Regions from separate parts of the Neisseria subflava genome, predicted to be linked through region 2. Evidence: predicted binding sites of a transcription regulator. Region 2 holds the regulator's gene; each other region holds the start of a gene.
What was found. Region 2 encodes FNR, which switches genes on or off when oxygen is low (the NO sensors DNR and NnrR bind a similar motif). Its sites were predicted from a motif close to TTGATNNNNATCAA; they were not measured.

Region 1 (6,172 bases), 420 kb from region 2:
CGCCAACTGTCATCACGCGGGTTTGAGTCGCATCGAAGAGTGAGCCGTATTCGATACCGATAACGTCGGAAGAAACGATTTGATCTTCAGTGTAGCCTAAAGTATCGTTGGCGGCAGCTTTCATAGCTGCATTGATTTCTTCTTTGGTAACAGGGCGTTCGAGAATAGAAACCAGTTCGGTCAAAGAGCCGGTGGCTACGGGAACACGTTGGGCAGAGCCATCAAGTTTGTCGTTCAACTCAGGGATAACCAAGCCGATGGCTTTAGCGGCACCGGTACTGTTCGGTACGATATTCAAGGCAGCGGCACGGGCGCGACGGAAGTCGCCTTTACGGTGTGGCGCGTCAAGGGTGTTTTGGTCGCCGGTATAAGCGTGAATGGTGGTCATCAGGCCTTCAACAATGCCGAACTCTTTTTGCAATACCGCAGCCATAGGGGCCAGACAGTTAGTCGTACAAGAAGCGGCTGAAATAACGGTTTCGCTGCCGTCCAAAATATCTTGGTTTACGCCATATACAACTGTTTTCACATCATTGCCGCCAGGGGCAGAAATCACAACTTTGCGCGCACCGGCACGGATATGGGCCTCAGCTTTAGTTTTATTGGTAAAGAAACCGGTACATTCGAGGACAACGTCCACACCCAGCTCGCCCCAAGGCAATTCTTCAGGATTAGGATTGGCAAATACTTTGATTTCTTTGCCGTTAACAACAATCGCATCATCTTTCAATTCGGCAGAGCCTTCAAAGCGGCCTTGAGTACTGTCGTATTTAAAGAGGTGTAGCAGCATATCGGCAGGAGTCAAGTCGTTAACAGCAACGACTTCGATACCTTGGGCTTTTTCAATTTGACGCAATGCCAGACGACCGATGCGGCCAAAACCATTAATCGCTACTTTAATACTCATTTTGCTACTCCTGTCAGTAGGGAAAGGGATAAATTTCAATAAGGGCTATTGTATCCTGAAATAAAACTACTACCTAGAATTACACGACGCTACTTTTAAAATGTTTGATTTAAATAAAAAAACCGTGAAATAGGTCGTCTGAAAATACAGATTGGTACGGTTTGCTCCCATATTTGGGGATAAATTCCGGCCTGTTTTCAAAATTAATATGTAATTATTTAAAAAAATGGTGATTATGATGAGTACGTCCCTATTTTGTGAATAACCTGATTACTGATTGTATAATCAAATTGTTGTATTCATTTAAAGGCTGCGTTCAAGTTTTGTTTTGTGTGAGAACAAAGTCGGATAATCTGTAATCGTTTGAATATTTCTGTGGATAAAATCAGATTTTTCCACTCGGATTACACGGCATATTGTGGATAATCTTACCGGTACAAAAGGTCGTCTGAAAAATCTATGGTTCTGAAACGCCTACATTAGCAAATACTATTAAAAATAATGGATTATTTTTTCCTTTTTATCGTATTATCCAAACATCAAACCAATGATTACTAAGGAGACGGTTTATGCTGCAACGAACTTTGGCAAAATCCATCAGCGTAACCGGCGTCGGATTGCATTCGGGCGAACGGGTCGCGCTGACCCTGCACCCCGCGCCTGAAAACAGTGGGATTTCCTTCCGCCGTACCGATTTGGACGGCGAAATGGGCGAAACCATCAAACTTACGCCTTACCTCATCAACGATACGCGCCTGTCGTCCACTATCGTTACCGATAAAGGTGTGCGCATCGGCACAATTGAACACATTATGTCGGCTCTGTCTGCCTATGGCATCGACAATGCCTTGATTGAATTGAACGCGCCTGAAATTCCGATTATGGACGGCTCCAGCCTGCCGTTTATTTACCTTTTACAAGATGCAGGCGTGGTAGATCAAAAAGCCCAAAAACGTTTTTTGAGAATCCTCAAACCCGTTGAAATCAAAGAAACCGGAAAATGGGTGCGCTTTACGCCTTATGACGGCTTTAAAGTTAATTTAACCATCGAATTTGACCATCCCGTATTCAACCGCAGCGCACCTACTTTCGAGATTGATTTTGCAGGAAAATCCTATATCGATGAGATTGCCCGCGCCCGTACCTTCGGCTTTATGCACGAAGTGGAAATGATGCGCGCCCACAATCTCGGACTGGGCGGCAATTTGAACAATGCCATCGTGATTGACGACATGGATGTTTTGAATCCGGAAGGTTTGCGCTATCCCGATGAATTTGTCCGCCACAAAATTCTTGATGCAATTGGCGATTTGTACATTGTCGGCCATCCGATTATCGGCGCATTTGAAGGTTACAAATCAGGTCATGCCATCAATAATGCGCTGTTGCGTGCCGTTTTGGCAGATGAAACCGCTTACGAATGGGTTGAGTTTGCCGATGACGAAGACTTGCCCACCGCTTTTCACGAGCTGCCGGCAGCCTGATAGAAAATAGATAACGCAGTCCAATGAAAAAGGCCGTCTGAACCTTTCAGACGGCCTAAATTATGTCGTTTTCCACAAATAATTATCCACATATTCATCTATTTTATCTTATTGAAAAATAAAAATATTAAAATTTAACTCCATTCTTATACACATCTTATCCATATATTTTCCCAAACTAAAAGGCCGTCTGAACAACTAGGTTTCAGACGGCCTTTGCATGTAAAACCGATAAAATCAATCGCCCATAACTTTGCCTTCACGGCGTGGGTCGGCGCCACCGAGCAAACCGTCTTTGCCGATTAAAATCCCTTGTACGCCGGAATTCAAATCGCGGATTTGGACTTTGTAGCCCAATTTTTCCAAGGCTGCCGCTTTGTCTGCCGCTGCGGTTTTTTCCTCGATTTCATACTGACTGCCACGATTGAGCATATTCGGCAGAGAGATTGCCGCCTGAATATCCATGCCCCAGTCGATATGCGCCACCAGCGTTTTGGCAACGAAACCGATAATGCGGCTGCCGCTCGGCGAACCGACCGCCATATAAGGTTTTCCGTCTTTCATCACAATGGTCGGCGCCATCGAAGAACGCGGACGTTTTCCACCGGCAACGCTGTTTGCCACCGTTTTACCGTCTTCTCCGACAGGGTTGAAAGCAAAATCGGTCAATTCATTGTTGAGCAGATAGCCGTTTGCCATCAGCCCCGAACCGAACGCATTTTCAATCGAAGTCGTCATCGATACAACGTTGCCGTCTTTATCCCCAACCACCAAATGGCTGGTGGACGGTAGCTCGACCGCCATGCCTTGCGCGTATTCCTTGCCGAACTTGCCTGCCTGAATAGTTTCCAACGCCTTGTCAGCTTTGCGGATTTCTTCGGCACGTGGTTTCAAATAAGCCTGAGAAATCATGGCGCGGGTCGGAACGTTCACAAACTTGGGATCGCCGACATAATAATCGCGGTCGGCAAAAGCAATCCGCGACGCATCGCCTATCCAGCGCCAACTGTGGATATTTTCCGCACCCAACGCCTTCATATCCTGATTTTGCAATACGCCCAAAATCTCGCCCAAAGCAATCGCGCCTGAACTTGGTGCGCCCATGCCGCAAACTTCGTATTCACGATAAGGCGCACAAACCGGTTGACGCTCGACGACGCGGTAGTTTTTCAAATCAGACAAACTGATTTTGCCAGGGTTATCCACAGCGCTGGTAACGGCACGGACAATATTCTGCGCCTGCACGCCCTGATAAAACGGCGCGCTGCCTTTTTCCGCCAACAGGCGAACGGAGCGGGCAAATTCAGGGTTTTTCAACACCGTTCCCGCTGCCAAAGGCTTGCCGTCGGGCAGAAAATACGCGGCGGTTTGCGGATAGCGTTTCAAAGGCTCCAAATTTTGCTCGATGGATTTCGCCATGCGCGGTGAAACGGTAAAGCCTTGTTCCGCCAAAGCAATCGGTTTGTCAAACAGGCTTGCCCAAGGCAATTTGCCGTAACGCTTGTGGACATCTTCCAGCAGCTTCGGAATCCCCGGCACACCGACCGAACGACCGCCGACCACTGCGTTCATAAAGCCCATCGGTTTGCCGTTTTCGTCCAAGAAAAGTTCCGGTGTTGCCGCTTTCGGCGCTGTTTCACGGGCATCAAACGTTGTCAGCTTTTTCGCCTTATTGTCCCAATACACCAAAAACGCACCGCCGCCCAATCCGGAAGACTGCGGCTCAACCAGTCCCAAAGTTGTTTGCATGGCAATCATCGCATCTATCGCGCTGCCGCCTCGCTTCAAAATTTCATAACCGGCTTCAGTTGCCAGCGGATTGGCAGACGCCGCCATATAATGCTTGGCGCGGATTAACTTCTGCTCCGTCAGCCCTGTTCCTTGCTCCGGCGCATGGTTATCCATAGATATGGAGGGCAGGGCAACTTGAGGCTTTTGAATCGGCTGTTGTGCACAAGCGGCCAAAATCAAAACGGATAACAAATTAATACTAAAGGAAAACTTCATATACACACCCTTATTAAAATATTTTCAGACGGCCTTTTTCCAACTTAAACAAAAGGAAATATGAAAATAGCTTGAAATAAAAAACCATTTGACTATTTCTCTAGTCAATCAGTTCCAATTGGAGAAGTATAAAACAAGCTAAGATTGTGCACAGGCAAAAAGTTACCCACAGGATAAAGCAGCAGGAAAATTTTATCCACATCTGCAAACAAGGCCGACTTTACTTTATCCTCATCAAAAAATATCAGCTAAGTATTTGAAAATTTTTTGTAATCAAAGTTATCAACAATCTGGAGCAGCACTCAATATCATCTTCTATTTATTATTTAAAATCTAATTTATAGTTTGTTTTCCCAAAGGAAAAGGCCGTCTGAAACGTAAAGGCATCTTTTCAAAAAATTAAAAAGTTAAGGATTGTTAAAAAGTTGTAAATCAGCTAGAGTTACGGCTGATAAATTAAATTAATAATGGAGCTTCCATCAATGAAAGGCGATATCGGCGTCATCGGCTTGGCTGTTATGGGTCAAAACTTGATTTTGAATATGAACGATCGCGGTTTCAAAGTCGTGGCGTACAACCGGACCACCGCTAAAGTAGACGATTTTCTCAACGGCGCAGCCAAAGGCACCAACATTATCGGTGCCTATTCATTGCAAGATTTAGTGGATAAATTGGAAAAACCGCGCAAAATCATGATGATGGTACGCGCAGGTTCTGTCGTTGACGACTTTATCGAGCAACTTGTCCCGCTTTTGGAACAAGGCGACATTATTATTGACGGCGGCAATGCCAACTATCCTGATTCCACCCGCCGTACACACGAGCTGGCGGCAAAAGGCATCCGCTTCATCGGCGCGGGCGTTTCCGGTGGCGAAGAAGGCGCGCGTCACGGCCCTTCTATCATGCCCGGCGGCGACGAAGCTGCATGGCCTGCCGTTAAACCGATTTTCCAAGCCATCTCCGCCAAAACTCCTCAAGGCGAGCCTTGCTGCGACTGGGTCGGCCGCGACGGCGCGGGCCACTTCGTCAAAATGGTGCACAACGGCATCGAATACGGCGACATGCAGTTGATTTGTGAAGCGTACCAATTTATGAAAGATGGTTTGGGCCTGTCTTATGATGAAATGCACCAAATCTTCAACGAGTGGAACAAAACCGAACTGGATTCTTATCTGGTCGAAATTACCGCCGCGATTTTGGGTTACAGAGATAAAAACGGCGAACCTTTGGTTGAAAAAATCCTCGATACCGCAGGTCAAAAAGGTACAGGCAAATGGACTGGCATCAATGCCCTCGATTTGGGTATTCCGTTGACCCTGATTTCCGAAGCCGTATTTGCACGTTGCGTGTCCGCGTTTAAAGACCAACGCACCCAAGCAAACAGCCTGTTTGGCAAAACCATTACCCCGATTGAAGGCGATAAAGCCGCATGGGTGGATGCTTTGCGCCAAGCCCTGTTGGCATCCAAAATCATCTCCTACGCACAAGGCTTCATGCTCATCCGCGAAGCCAGCGAAAACAACGATTGGGCATTGAACTACGGCAACACCGCCCTTCTGTGGCGCGAAGGCTGCATCATCCGCAGCGCATTCTTGGGCAACATCCGCGACGCATACGAAGCCAATCCTGATTTGGTCTTCTTGGGTTCCGATCCTTATTTCAAAGGCGTGTTGGAAACCTGTCTGCCTGCATGGCGTAAAGTGGTGGCCAAAGCGATCGAGTGCGGTATTCCGATGCCTTGTATGGCTTCCGCCATTACCTTCCTTGACGGCTA
Region 2 (6,172 bases):
TCTGAAAACGCAGAATACGAAGCCGCCAAAGAGCGTCAAGGCTTTATCGAAGGCCGCATCGCCGAGTTGGAACACAAACTCTCTATGGCGCACATCATCAACCCTGCCGAAATCCATGCAGAAGGCAAAATCGTGTTCGGCACAACTGTGACACTGGAAGATTTGGAAACTGAAGAACAAGTTACCTACCAAATCGTCGGTGAAGATGAAGCAGACATCAAAGAACGCAAAATCTACGTTGGCTCCCCAATTGCCCGCGCCCTGATCGGCAAAGAAGAAGGCGACGTTGCAGAAGTTCAAGCACCCGGCGGCGTACGTGAATATGACATCATTGCCGTGCAATATATTTAAATAAACAAAAGGCCGTCTGAAAACATTTTCAGACGGCCTTTTGCTGTATCTAAAAACACCATAATCAAAGAAAGTGAAATCTTCCCAGGAGAAACATAATGAATCTACTGTACAAAATTATCCAAACCGCTGCCGCCATGTGGCTCGGTATGCAGCTGACAGCAGGCTATGTTACCGCCCCAATCCTGTTCCGCCTTCTGCCTAAAATGCAGGCGGGAGAAATTGCCGGCATTTCATTTGCCATCACAGCACTATGTGGCTTAGTTATTTTTGGCGCAGCCTATGCCTTTTTCAGACGGCAACTGGCCTCACTTTCTTGGTGGATCTTGGTACTTTGGCTACTCTTAGCCTGCAACCATCTTTTGGTTACGCCGGTTATCGAAGCACACAAATATGGGCTGGATAACTGGCTGCTGTCCCTAGTAGGTGGAACATTCGGTGTTTGGCACGGCTTATCCAGTATTATCTTTTTGATTTGTACGATACTGGCAGCCATCTGCGTATGGAAATGGCCCAAGCCAAACTAATCTGTCTTAATAAAAGGCCGTCTGAAAATAAATCTTTCAGACGGCCTTTTATTTTGAATCATTAATTCCCCAACTCTTCAAATATAAGCCATAAAAAATGCCCTGCAATATGCAGGGCATTTTTCACAAACTGATTAAGGTTTAGCGTAACCGTGAACGCCATTATAAGGAGCTGGGATCCAACCTTCATCAGAAGCAGGCAATTCGCCTTGACCTTCGATAGTTTGGCCTGGAGCAACTTGACGAGTAACAATGCTGCGGATTTTAACGTCAACGCGGCGGTCAGGCTCGATACAAGCGATAAGAGCAGCACGTTTCTTAGCTTTAGAAACTTTTTTGCCCAGTTTAGCAACTTCAGCTTCACAAGTAGCAGTCATGCGAGCTTGAGATTCGCCCAAACCTACTGCAGAGATTTTGCTAGAAGCAACACCACGGCCTACCAAGTAGTTAGCAACTACGTTAGCACGACGCTCAGACAGAGCTTGGTTGTATTGCTCAGAACCCATGAAGTCAGTGTGACCTTCAACACGTACAGTTTGTACGTCTTTGTTGCTCAGGCGTTGAGCCAAAGAGTCCAAGTTTTCTTGGGCTTCAGGACGCAGGTTGTCTTTGTCGAAGCCGAACAGAGTTTTAGTAGACAGAGAAACAGTTTCATCAACATACTCAGGAGCTTGTTGTACAGGAGCAACTGCTTCACGATCACCACATTCAACACGGCCTTGGGTAGCTTTGTCGAAGTAGCTGTTTTTCCAGCATTCGCCGTAGTTGTTACGGACGATTTCTTGAGATTGGCTGCTTACGGTGTAACCGTGTTTGGTGTGCGCTTCGCTGGCCATAGCGGTGCCAGAGGCAACCAAGGCAACGAACAATGCGCTTAATTTCAGCTGTTTGGTCATTTTATTCCCTCATCAAATTGTTATGCGGCGGACTAGGAAAGCAACCGCTGCAAAGTACCAATATACAGGCCGCAGTATCAAAACAGCGGCAAATCGGATATATCAGGTTGCACTATAAAGAAGCGCAAGGCAAACTGTCAATACTCGATGCCTTCAAACAATCATGAAGTGCCTGCTTCCTAGTAGTTAATCATGCCGAAAAATCAATCTTGTGTCATTAATTTAGGGCAAAATCAGACAATTCATCCATCTGAAGTTGCACAAAAACAACAAAACCCCTTTCCCTCATCTTTCCTGCATTTCCTGTTTTCATATCGTTAAAAGATATTTTCATTAAAAACAACCGTTTTCAAAACTCGGGGCAAAACTGGGCAAAATATGTTAAATTACATGCCGTTTGTCGCACAAAATCCACATTAACAACGTATCCGGTACTGCTACCATGAAACTGCAACAATTACGTTATGCCCTTGAGGTTTACCGACACAATCTGAATGTCTCCGAAGCCGCCGATGCGCTTTTCACATCCCAGCCCGGCATTTCCAAACAAATCCGCCTGCTTGAAGAAGAATTGGGTATCCAAATTTTTATCCGCAGCGGCAAACGTGTGGTTTCCGTTTCGCAACCGGGCAAAGCCGTATTAGAGATTTCGGAACGGATTTTGCGTGATGTACAAAACATTAAAAATATCGGCAGCGAGTTTACCGATCATGACAGCGGCTCGCTGACCATCGCGACAACGCATACCCAGGCACGTTATGCTTTGCCCAAAATCGTTGCGGAATTTGTCAAAAACTACCCTAAAGTCAATTTGACCATCAAACAAGGCAGCCCTTCTGCCATCGCGCAAATGGTCAGCAGCGGCGAAGCTGATTTGGCAATTATTACTGAACGCATTGACGATCATCCCGAGTTGGGCAAACTGCCCTGCTATGAATGGAACCATGCCGTCATTGTTCCGCACGACCACCCTCTTTTGGACTGCCGCAATCCTTTAAGCCTTGAAGATTTGGCTTCTTTTCCGCTGGTTACTTACGAATTTGCTTTTAATTCCGGCAGCAGCATCGCGCGTACATTTAATAAAGCGCATATTGAGCAACCTGATGTTGCCTTATCGGCTGCCGATACGGATGTATTGAAGACGTATGTCCGCTTAGGCTTGGGCGTTGGTTTGATGGCCAAAATGGCGTACGATCCCGTTGTCGATCAAGATTTACAGCTTATTGATGCGGCACACTTATTTGAACCGTCGCCCACTTGGATAGCCTTACGCACCGATACCTACCTGCGTGGTTACGCGTATGACTTTATCCAGATGTTTGCACCGAAACTGACCAGAGAAGTAGTCGACCGCATTCTGTACACGCCGGTTGTTGAAGATTTTTCAATTTAATATCTGACTATCACTTTCGTAACTTAACAATTATTCTTTAATTCTTGTTAAAAAGGCCGTCTGAAATATTTCAGACGGCCTAAGATTCAGATAGCGTGCGAACAACCGGAAACCATTTTCTTCAAGGTTGTCGCATCTAAGATTTTGATGTGCTTGTGTTCAACCGAAATCAAGCCTTCATGATGGAATTTAGACAAGGTGCGGCTGACTGTTTCCAGCTTCAGTCCCAAATAGCTGCCGATTTCCTCACGCGACATCCGCAAGATAAAATCATTGGCGGCGAAGCCTCGTGAATAGAGACGCTGAGACAGGTTGAGCAAGAATGCCGCCAATCGCTCTTCAGCGCGCATATTGCCCAAAAGCAACATAACGCCCTGATCTCGGACAATTTCGCGGCTCATCAAGCGGAAAAAGTGGGAGCGGAGGCTGGGAATATCCTGACCGAGTTCCTCAATATGAGTAAACGGAAGCTCGCATACCTCGCTGTCTTCCAAAGCCACAGCATCACAGCTGTGAATATGGGAACAAATCCCATCCATACCGACCAGTTCGCCCGACATAAAAAAGCCGGTTACCTGATCGCGTCCATCTTGGCTGGCGACTGTTGTCTTAAAGAAGCCTGCACGGATGGCAAACAAAGAGGTAAACGGCTCGCCGGCACGGAACAGGTATTCACCTTTTTTCAGACGGCGGCTTTGACGAATAACCGCGTCCAGTTGTGAAAATTCGTTAGGCATCAGTCCGACAGGCAAACACAGCTCGCGTAAAGAACATGTGGAACACAAGGTTTTCATTTGATGTGTTGCATTGTGTGTGGCCATAACGCACCCTTAATCTGCATAGTTCTATAAATCCCTGATGAAGCCGAATAACTATTGACCCAAGTCAAAGTCGGCATATCATTATCAGGCATTCTATCAAACTATCGAAATTTTGACTAAAATTTTCCCTAATTTCCCTACTTTATACTACAAGCCCGACCATGAAAATCATCCCCATCTCAAATAACACCAACACAAACAACGAATTACCGGAATTCGATCGTGAATTGATTGCCAGTTTGCCATCAAGCGGTCCCCGTTATACATCCTATCCGACTGCCGACCGCTTCCATGAAGGCTTTAAAGAAGCCGAATATATCCAAGCTTTAAGCCTGCGCAATACGGGAGCGCTTAACAAACCCCTTTCGCTCTACATCCACATTCCCTTCTGCAATACCATCTGCTACTACTGCGGCTGCAACAAAATCATTACCAAAGACAAAAGCCGTGCCGATGCCTATATCCAGTATCTGGAAAAAGAAATGGAATTGCTGGCACCGCATTTGGGCGGAAGACACCAGCTCGCGCAGCTCCACTTCGGCGGCGGTACGCCCACATTCCTGAGAGACGACCAACTCGAACGCGTCTTCGACATGATTCGTAAATACTTCCAGCTGATTCCCAACGGCGAATACTCCATCGAAATCGATCCGCGCAAAGTCAGCCGCGAAACTGTCCTCAAACTGGGCAAACTTGGTTTCAACCGCATGAGTGTCGGTATTCAAGACTTTGACCCTAAAGTGCAGGAAGCCGTCAACCGTATTCAAAGCTACGAAGAAACCAAAGAAGTGATTGATGCCGCGCGTGAAGCCGGATTTAAATCAGTCAGCGTCGATTTAATTTACGGCCTGCCGCACCAAAACACCGAAAGCATCAAGACCACCATCGACACGGTCTTGTCCCTCGATCCCGACCGTCTTGCCCTCTACCACTACGCCCACCTGCCGCATATCTTCAAACCGCAACGCCGTATCGACACCAATGTCGTTCCCGGCAGCGAAGAAAAACTCGATATGCTGCAATATTGCGTTCAAACCCTGACCGAGCGCGGCTACGTCTTCATCGGTATGGACCACTTTGCCAAACCTGACGACGAACTCTCCATCGCCCTCAAGGAAGGCTTCCTGCAACGCAACTTCCAAGGCTATTCAACCTATGCCGACTGCGATTTGGTAGCGATCGGCGTGTCCTCTATCGGCAAAATCGGCAGCACCTACTCCCAAAACGAGCGCGACATCGATGCCTATTACGCCGCACTCGATGCCGGACATCTGCCGATTATGCGCGGCTACCAGCTCAATCAAGACGACATCCTGCGCCGCAACATCATTCAGGATTTAATGTGCCGCTTCTCGCTTGATTATCAAATTTATGAAAGCGTGTTCGGCATTCCGTTTAGCCGCTATTTTGCAGCCGAACTGGAAGATATGAAGCAACTGGAAACCCTCGGCTTGGTCCGTCTCAAACCACACAGTCTGACTGTTACGCCGAAGGGCCGTTTCCTAATCCGCAACATCGCCATGGTGTTCGACTACCATCTGCGCCATAAAGAAACCAAAGCCAAATACTCGCAAACTGTGTAAACAGGAATGGACAAGGTCGTCTGAAAATTCTCAGACGACCTTTGTTTTTATTTTCAATACTTTCGGGTAACATAAAACCATATTTTCCGCTTTATCAGGATTCAAAGTTAATTTGTATAGGCGCGTATCCTATGATTACCGAGCAGCAAAACGATATCCTCAGCATCAATCAAGTGCAGCTTCTCCTTGCTGAAAAACGCACGGCACTTGCTATCATGCGTACGGGCATTGCCGTTTTCGCACTCCCTTTGTCTATTTTCAGTGCGCTGATTGCGACATCGAAATGGTACGAAGCCATCGATGTTTGGCCTTTGCTCTCACTGGTCAGTCTGATGAACATCAGTTTGATTATTTTCTCGGTCTATCTGATTACCCGCTCACTCCGTAGAATGCATCAATACGACCGAATGATTGCCGATATCAAATACAACAACCAGTCTTTACGCAAACTGATTAAGTCATAAAGTGCAAATAGTTGGAGCTAGGCATAAGGTCGTCTGAAAATCAAAATATAGAGGAACTCCAGATTTGTATTAAAACATGATTCTGCCAAACATACCGTAATTGTTCTTGAAGACCTTACTGTACACTTTGCTCCCTC
Region 3 (6,172 bases), 570 kb from region 2:
ATCCAAACCAAATTCCGCGATGAAGTGCGTCCGCGCTTTGGTGTGATGCGCGCGCGCGAGTTTGTCATGAAAGACGCTTATTCCTTCCATGCCGACTATGCCTCGCTTCAGACGACCTATCAAGATATGTATGACGCTTACTGCCATATCTTCACCCGTTTGGGTTTGAAATTCCGTCCTGTTGCCGCAGATACCGGCAGCATCGGCGGTACCGGCTCTCACGAATTCCAAGTGTTGGCTGAAAGCGGCGAAGACGTTATTGCATATAGCGACACTTCCGATTACGCCGCCAATATCGAATTGGCACCGACTTTGCCGCTTAAAGGCGAACGCGCCGCTGCTCAGGCCGAGTTGACCAAAGTACATACGCCAAACGTTAAAACCATTGAATCTTTGGTTGAATTCCTCAATATTCCAGTTGAACAAACCCTCAAATCCATCGTGGTTGAAGGCGAAAACGAAGGCGAACTCGTCCTGCTGCTGTTGCGTGGCGACCATGAATTTAACGACATCAAGGCAGAAAAACTGGCCGGCGTGAAATCGCCACTGACCATGGCAAGCCCTGCCGCGATTGTTGAACAGTTCGGCGCAAACGGCGGCTCTCTCGGCCCTATCAACTTCAAAGGTAAAGTCTATGCTGATTTTGCCACCGAAAAAGGGGCAGACTGGGTGATTGGTGCGAACGAAGACGACTACCACTATACCGGCTTCAACTTCGGTCGCGATGCTGCCGAGCCTGAATTTGTCGATTTACGCAATGTCATCGAAGGCGACATCAGCCCCGACGAACAAGGCCGTCTGAAACTGGCGCGCGGTATTGAAGTCGGTCACGTTTTCCAATTACGCAACAAATATACCCAAGCCATGAATGTCAGCTTCTTGGACAATAACGGTAAATCCCAAATCATGGAAATGGGCTGCTACGGTATCGGTATTACCCGCGTTGTGGCTGCCGCCATCGAGCAAAACAACGACGAAAAAGGCATTGTTTGGACCAAAGCAATGGCGCCGTTTGAAGTCGTTATCGTGCCGATGAACTACAAAAAATCAGAAGCCGTACGCGAAGCCGCTGACAAAATCTATGCCGAGCTTTTGGCTGCCGGTGCGGATGTATTGTTGGATGACCGAGACGAACGTGCGGGCGTATTGCTGAATGACTCCGAGCTGTTGGGTATTCCTCACCGCATCGTAATCGGCGATCGCGCATTGAAAGAAGGCAATGTCGAATATGCCGAACGCCGTGACAATCAGGCTCAAGCCGTTGCGGTATCAGAAGTTGTCGCCAAGGTTCTGACTGCATTGAACGCTTAAGTCTTTTTCAATCATAAAAAGGCCGTCCGAAACTGATTATTTCGTTTCAGACGGCCTTTTTCTGTTTTAATAAATAATGTTTTTTCCGTAGCTCTCTAATATTTCTTTGATTTTCAAAATGGTTTCTTTAGGCGGCGGATGTACGCCTTTTAATTTGTATTCATCGCCGCACAAAGCCCATTTATGTGCGCCCAATTCGTGATACGGCAAAAGCTCGACCATTTCGACATTATCCATATCACCGATAAACTCACCCAATAAATGCGCTGAACGCTCATCATCGGTATAACCGGGAACAACCACATAACGTACCCGTGTCGGCTGATTGCGTTCCGCAAGATAGCGTGCAAATTTCAGCGTTTTGGTATTAGGGATACCGACAAGTACTTTATGAATTTCAGGATCGATTTGTTTTAAGTCGAGCATGACCAAATTGGTATGAGCGAGCAAATCATCCAAAATCGAGTCATAGTGCAAAGCATAGCCATTGCTGTCGAGACAGGTATGGATATCGTGTTCCCGACAGGCCGTAAACCAATCGCGTACAAACTCATATTGCAATAACGGCTCGCCGCCGGTTGCCGTTACGCCTCCGCCTGTCGCACGCAGATAATGACGATAGGTCATGACCTGCTTCATCACGGTTGCCACATCCAATTCCTGCGCCTGCTCGGTATGGAGATCCCATGTGTCGCGATTATGGCAATACAGGCAGCGCATCAGACAACCTTGCAAAAAGAGCACGTAGCGCAAGCCCGGACCATCGACAGCACCGCAAGATTCAATCGAATGAATAATGCCTTTGCCGTTATAGTGACGGTGGCCAAGGTCTTTCAGTTCCGGCTTGGGGGTAATGGCAAAAGTCGTGGACATAGTGTTCGGCTCAAAAATGTTTTTGCTTATATGGATTGTACGATAATAAAGGCCGTCTGAACATTTCAGACGGCCTTGGAGCTTTGTTTCAAAACAAACCAAATGCAAATTTAGCTTCTGGTTTGTTTCCCCACTCGGATTACATGGTTTCTGTGAACGTACGGGTAATCACGTCAAGCTGTTGTTCGCGGGTCAGCGAGTTGAAGCGAACCGCATAACCGGACACACGAATGGTCAACTGCGGATATTTCTCCGGATGGTGCATCGCATCTTCCAAAGTCTCGCGATTCAATACGTTGACGTTCAAGTGTTGACCGCCTTCCAAAATACCGTCTTCATGGTGGAAATAACCGTCCATCAGACCGGCAAGGTTGCGTTCGCGAGAATGCTCGTCTTTACCCAACGCGCCTGGAATAATGGAGAAGGTATAAGAAATACCGTCTTTGGCAAACTCAAATGGCAGTTTGGCTACGGAAGTCAATGAAGCGACTGCACCGTTGACGTCACGGCCGTGCATTGGGTTTGCACCCGGACCAAACGGAGCACCTGCACGGCGGCCGTCTGGAGTATTACCGGTTTTCTTACCGTAAACAACGTTGGAAGTAATGGTCAGTACGGACTGAGTCGGCGTTGCGTTGCGGTAAGTTTTGTGGGTTGCCACTTTTTTCATGAAGCGTTCCACCAAGTCGCAGGCAATATCGTCCACGCGGTCGTCGTTGTTACCGAACTGCGGGTATTCGCCTTCGATTTCAAAGTCGACGGCAATACCGTTTTCGTCGCGAATCGGTTTGACTTTGGCGTATTTGATGGCGGACAGTGAGTCGGCGGCCACAGACAAACCGGCGATACCGCATGCCATCGTACGTTTCACGTCACGGTCATGCAACGCCATCAACGCGGCTTCGTAGCTGTATTTGTCGTGCATGTAGTGAATAATGTTCAGCGCGGTAACGTATTGGGTTGCCAACCAATCCATGAATTTGTCCATGCGCTCAAAGACAGTGTCGTAGTCCAAAACTTCGTCCATAATCGGCTCGGTTTTCGGACCAACTTGCTCTTTAGATTTTTCATCCACGCCGCCGTTGATTGCGTACAGCAGAGTTTTAGCCAAGTTGGCACGTGCGCCGAAGAACTGCATTTGTTTGCCGACCACCATCGGGCTGACGCAGCAGGCAATGGCGTAGTCGTCGCTATTAAAGTCAGGACGCATCAAGTCGTCGTTTTCGTATTGGATAGACGAAGTGTCGATGGATACTTTGGCGCAGTACTCTTTAAATCCTTGCGGCAGTTGTTCAGACCACAATACAGTGATGTTTGGCTCAGGAGATGGACCCATGTTGTACAAGGTGTGCAGCACGCGGAAGTTGGTGCGCGTTACCAAGGTACGGCCATCCAAGCCCATACCGCCGATGGATTCGGTTGCCCAAATCGGGTCGCCGGAGAAGAGTTGGTCGTATTCGGGCGTACGCAGGAAACGGACCATACGCAGTTTCATCACCAAGTGGTCGATAAATTCTTGCGCTTGGGTTTCGGTAATCACACCGTTTTTCAGGTCGCGTTCGATATAAATATCCAAGAACGAAGACACACGGCCGAAGGACATCGCTGCGCCGTTTTGAGATTTAACGGCGGCAAGGTAGGCAAAGTAAGTCCATTGGATGGCTTCTTGTGCATTTTTTGCAGGGCCGGAAATGTCGTAGCCGTAAGAAGCCGCCATTTCTTTCATTTGACCCAAGGCTTTGTATTGTTCGTTGATTTCTTCACGACGGCGGATCACTTCTTCCAAGTCCACACCGTTTTCCAAATCGGCTTGCAGTGAATTGAACTGGTTAAGTTTGTCTTTCATCAAGAAGTCGATACCGTACAATGCAACACGACGGTAGTCACCAATAATACGGCCACGGCCATAAGCATCCGGCAGACCGGTAATCACGCCTGATTTACGGCAACGGCGGATGTCAGGAGTGTAAACGTCAAACACGCCTTGGTTATGGGTTTTGCGGTATTTAGTGAAAATTTCGCTGACTTCAGGGTTCAACTCAACGTTGTACACTTTGCACGCGTCTTGCACCATTTTCAAACCGCCAAACGGCATGATAGAGCGTTTCAAAGGCTCGTCTGTTTGCAGGCCGACGATGGTTTCCAAATTTTTGTCGATATAGCCTGGAGCATGACTGGTAATACCGGAGACGATTTGCGCGTCGATTTTGTACGGCTCGTGCGTACGGTTTTCTACTTTAATGCCTTCCAATACGTCTGCCCACAGTTTAGTTGTGGCTTCGGTTGCTGGTGCCAAGAAAGAAGCATCGCCTTCATAAGGCGTGTAGTTTTTCTGAATAAAATCGCGAACATCTACGTTGGTTTCCCAGTTGCCACCAGTAAAACCTTCCCAAGCGGCTGGACGTTGCTGAACATCATTTGACATATCAAGCTCCTAATTTTATTGAAAATATAGACCGTAAATTTTCTGAAAGGATAGCACTAATACCCTTCCATTTACAGGAGTTTTCTTGAAATAAAATTACAGACTAGCCTTTTCTTGACTTACATCAATGAGAATAATTGTTACTTGGCACTACATCTCGGTTTCCAAACACTCGCGTTTAAAAACGGCGTAGAATACGAAATTAAGCCCTGAAGACAGACATCCTTCAGGGCTGAATTTTTATTGCATTTCATATAAAAGGCCGTCTGAAACATTCAGACGGCCTTTTATTCACTTAATCAATTAAGCAAACGGGTGGTGCAAAACGATGGTTTCTTCACGGTCAGGACCAGTTGAAACAATGGCTACAGGTGCACCGCACACTTCTTCAATACGTTTCAGATAAGCTTTAGCGTTTTCAGGCAGCTTGTCATATTCTTTCACGCCGAAAGTCGACTCGCTCCAACCCTGCATGGTTTCGTAAATCGGTTTGCAGGTTTCTACCGCATCGGAGCCGCAAGGCAGAATGTCGGTTTTGCTGCCATCAGGCAATTCATAACCTACACAGATATTGATGTTCTCAATACCGTCCATCACGTCCAGCTTGGTAATGCACATGCCGGAAATGCCGTTAACTTGAATAGAGCGTTTCAGAGCAGCCGCGTCAAACCAGCCACAACGACGCGCACGACCGGTTACAGAGCCGAATTCATGGCCGCGTTCAGCCAAGCCTGCGCCCACTTCGTCAAACAATTCAGTCGGGAATGGGCCGGAACCCACGCGGGTAGTATAGGCTTTAACGATACCCAAAACGTAATCCAGCATTTGCGGACCTACACCTGCACCGGCAGAAGCGGCACCAGCCAAGCAGTTGGAGGAAGTCACAAACGGATAAGTACCGTAGTCGATGTCCAGCAACGTACCTTGTGCACCTTCAAACAACAGGCTTTCGCCTTTTCGGTTTTTCTCGTTCAAAACACGGGAAACATCGGTAATCATCGGCGTAATGCGCGGTGCAACTTTTTCAATGACCGCCATCACATCTTCAACTTTTACCGGCTCGGCATTGTGCAGGTGTTGCAACTGAACATTGTAATAAGCCAAAACAGCTTCCAGTTTCTCAACCAGTTTTTCAGGGTGCAACAAGTCCACCACGCGAATCGCGCGGCGGGCAACTTTATCTTCATAAGCGGGGCCGATGCCGCGACCGGTTGTACCAATTTTGCCTTTACCCCGGGAAGCTTCGCGAGCTTGATCAAGCGCGATGTGGTAAGGCAGAATCAATGGGCAGGTTGGCGCAATTTTCAGACGGCCTTCGACGTTTTTCACACCGGCAGCGTTCAATTCATCGATTTCGCCCAACAATGCTTCAGGAGAAACGACAACACCTGAGCCGATGAAGCAGTCCAAAGTCTCATGCAAAATGCCGCTTGGAATCAGGCGCAAAATGGTTTTTTTGCCACCGACGACCAAAGTATGGCCGGCATTGTGGCCGCCTTGGAAACGTACTACACCACTGGTTTCTTCCGCCAGCCAGTCAACAATCTTACCTTTGCCTTCATC

Region 1: the regulator FNR is predicted to act here: its motif matches at 4,623-4,636, upstream of gnd (decarboxylating NADP(+)-dependent phosphogluconate dehydrogenase).
Region 3: the regulator FNR is predicted to act here: its motif matches at 4,724-4,737, upstream of pflB (formate C-acetyltransferase).

Annotation. Positions count from the first base shown of each region.
Region 1 is NZ_CP039887.1:1,894,845-1,901,016, reverse strand. Features, by position in the region: gene gap (type I glyceraldehyde-3-phosphate dehydrogenase) at 1-907, opposite strand, end outside; gene lpxC (UDP-3-O-acyl-N-acetylglucosamine deacetylase) at 1,477-2,391, shown strand; gene ggt (gamma-glutamyltransferase) at 2,629-4,398, opposite strand; gene gnd (decarboxylating NADP(+)-dependent phosphogluconate dehydrogenase) at 4,881-6,172, shown strand, end outside.
Region 2 is NZ_CP039887.1:114,926-121,097, reverse strand. Features, by position in the region: gene greA (transcription elongation factor GreA) at 1-351, shown strand, start outside; gene FAH66_RS00610 (DUF4149 domain-containing protein) at 450-878, shown strand; gene FAH66_RS00605 (OmpA family protein) at 1,013-1,774, opposite strand; gene FAH66_RS00595 (CysB family HTH-type transcriptional regulator) at 2,217-3,167, shown strand; gene fnr (fumarate/nitrate reduction transcriptional regulator Fnr) at 3,254-3,988, opposite strand; gene hemN (oxygen-independent coproporphyrinogen III oxidase) at 4,150-5,571, shown strand; gene FAH66_RS00580 (hypothetical protein) at 5,703-6,035, shown strand.
Region 3 is NZ_CP039887.1:683,533-689,704, reverse strand. Features, by position in the region: gene FAH66_RS03385 (proline--tRNA ligase) at 1-1,311, shown strand, start outside; gene pflA (pyruvate formate lyase 1-activating protein) at 1,378-2,184, opposite strand; gene pflB (formate C-acetyltransferase) at 2,324-4,609, opposite strand; gene FAH66_RS03370 (adenylosuccinate synthase) at 4,913-6,172, opposite strand, start outside.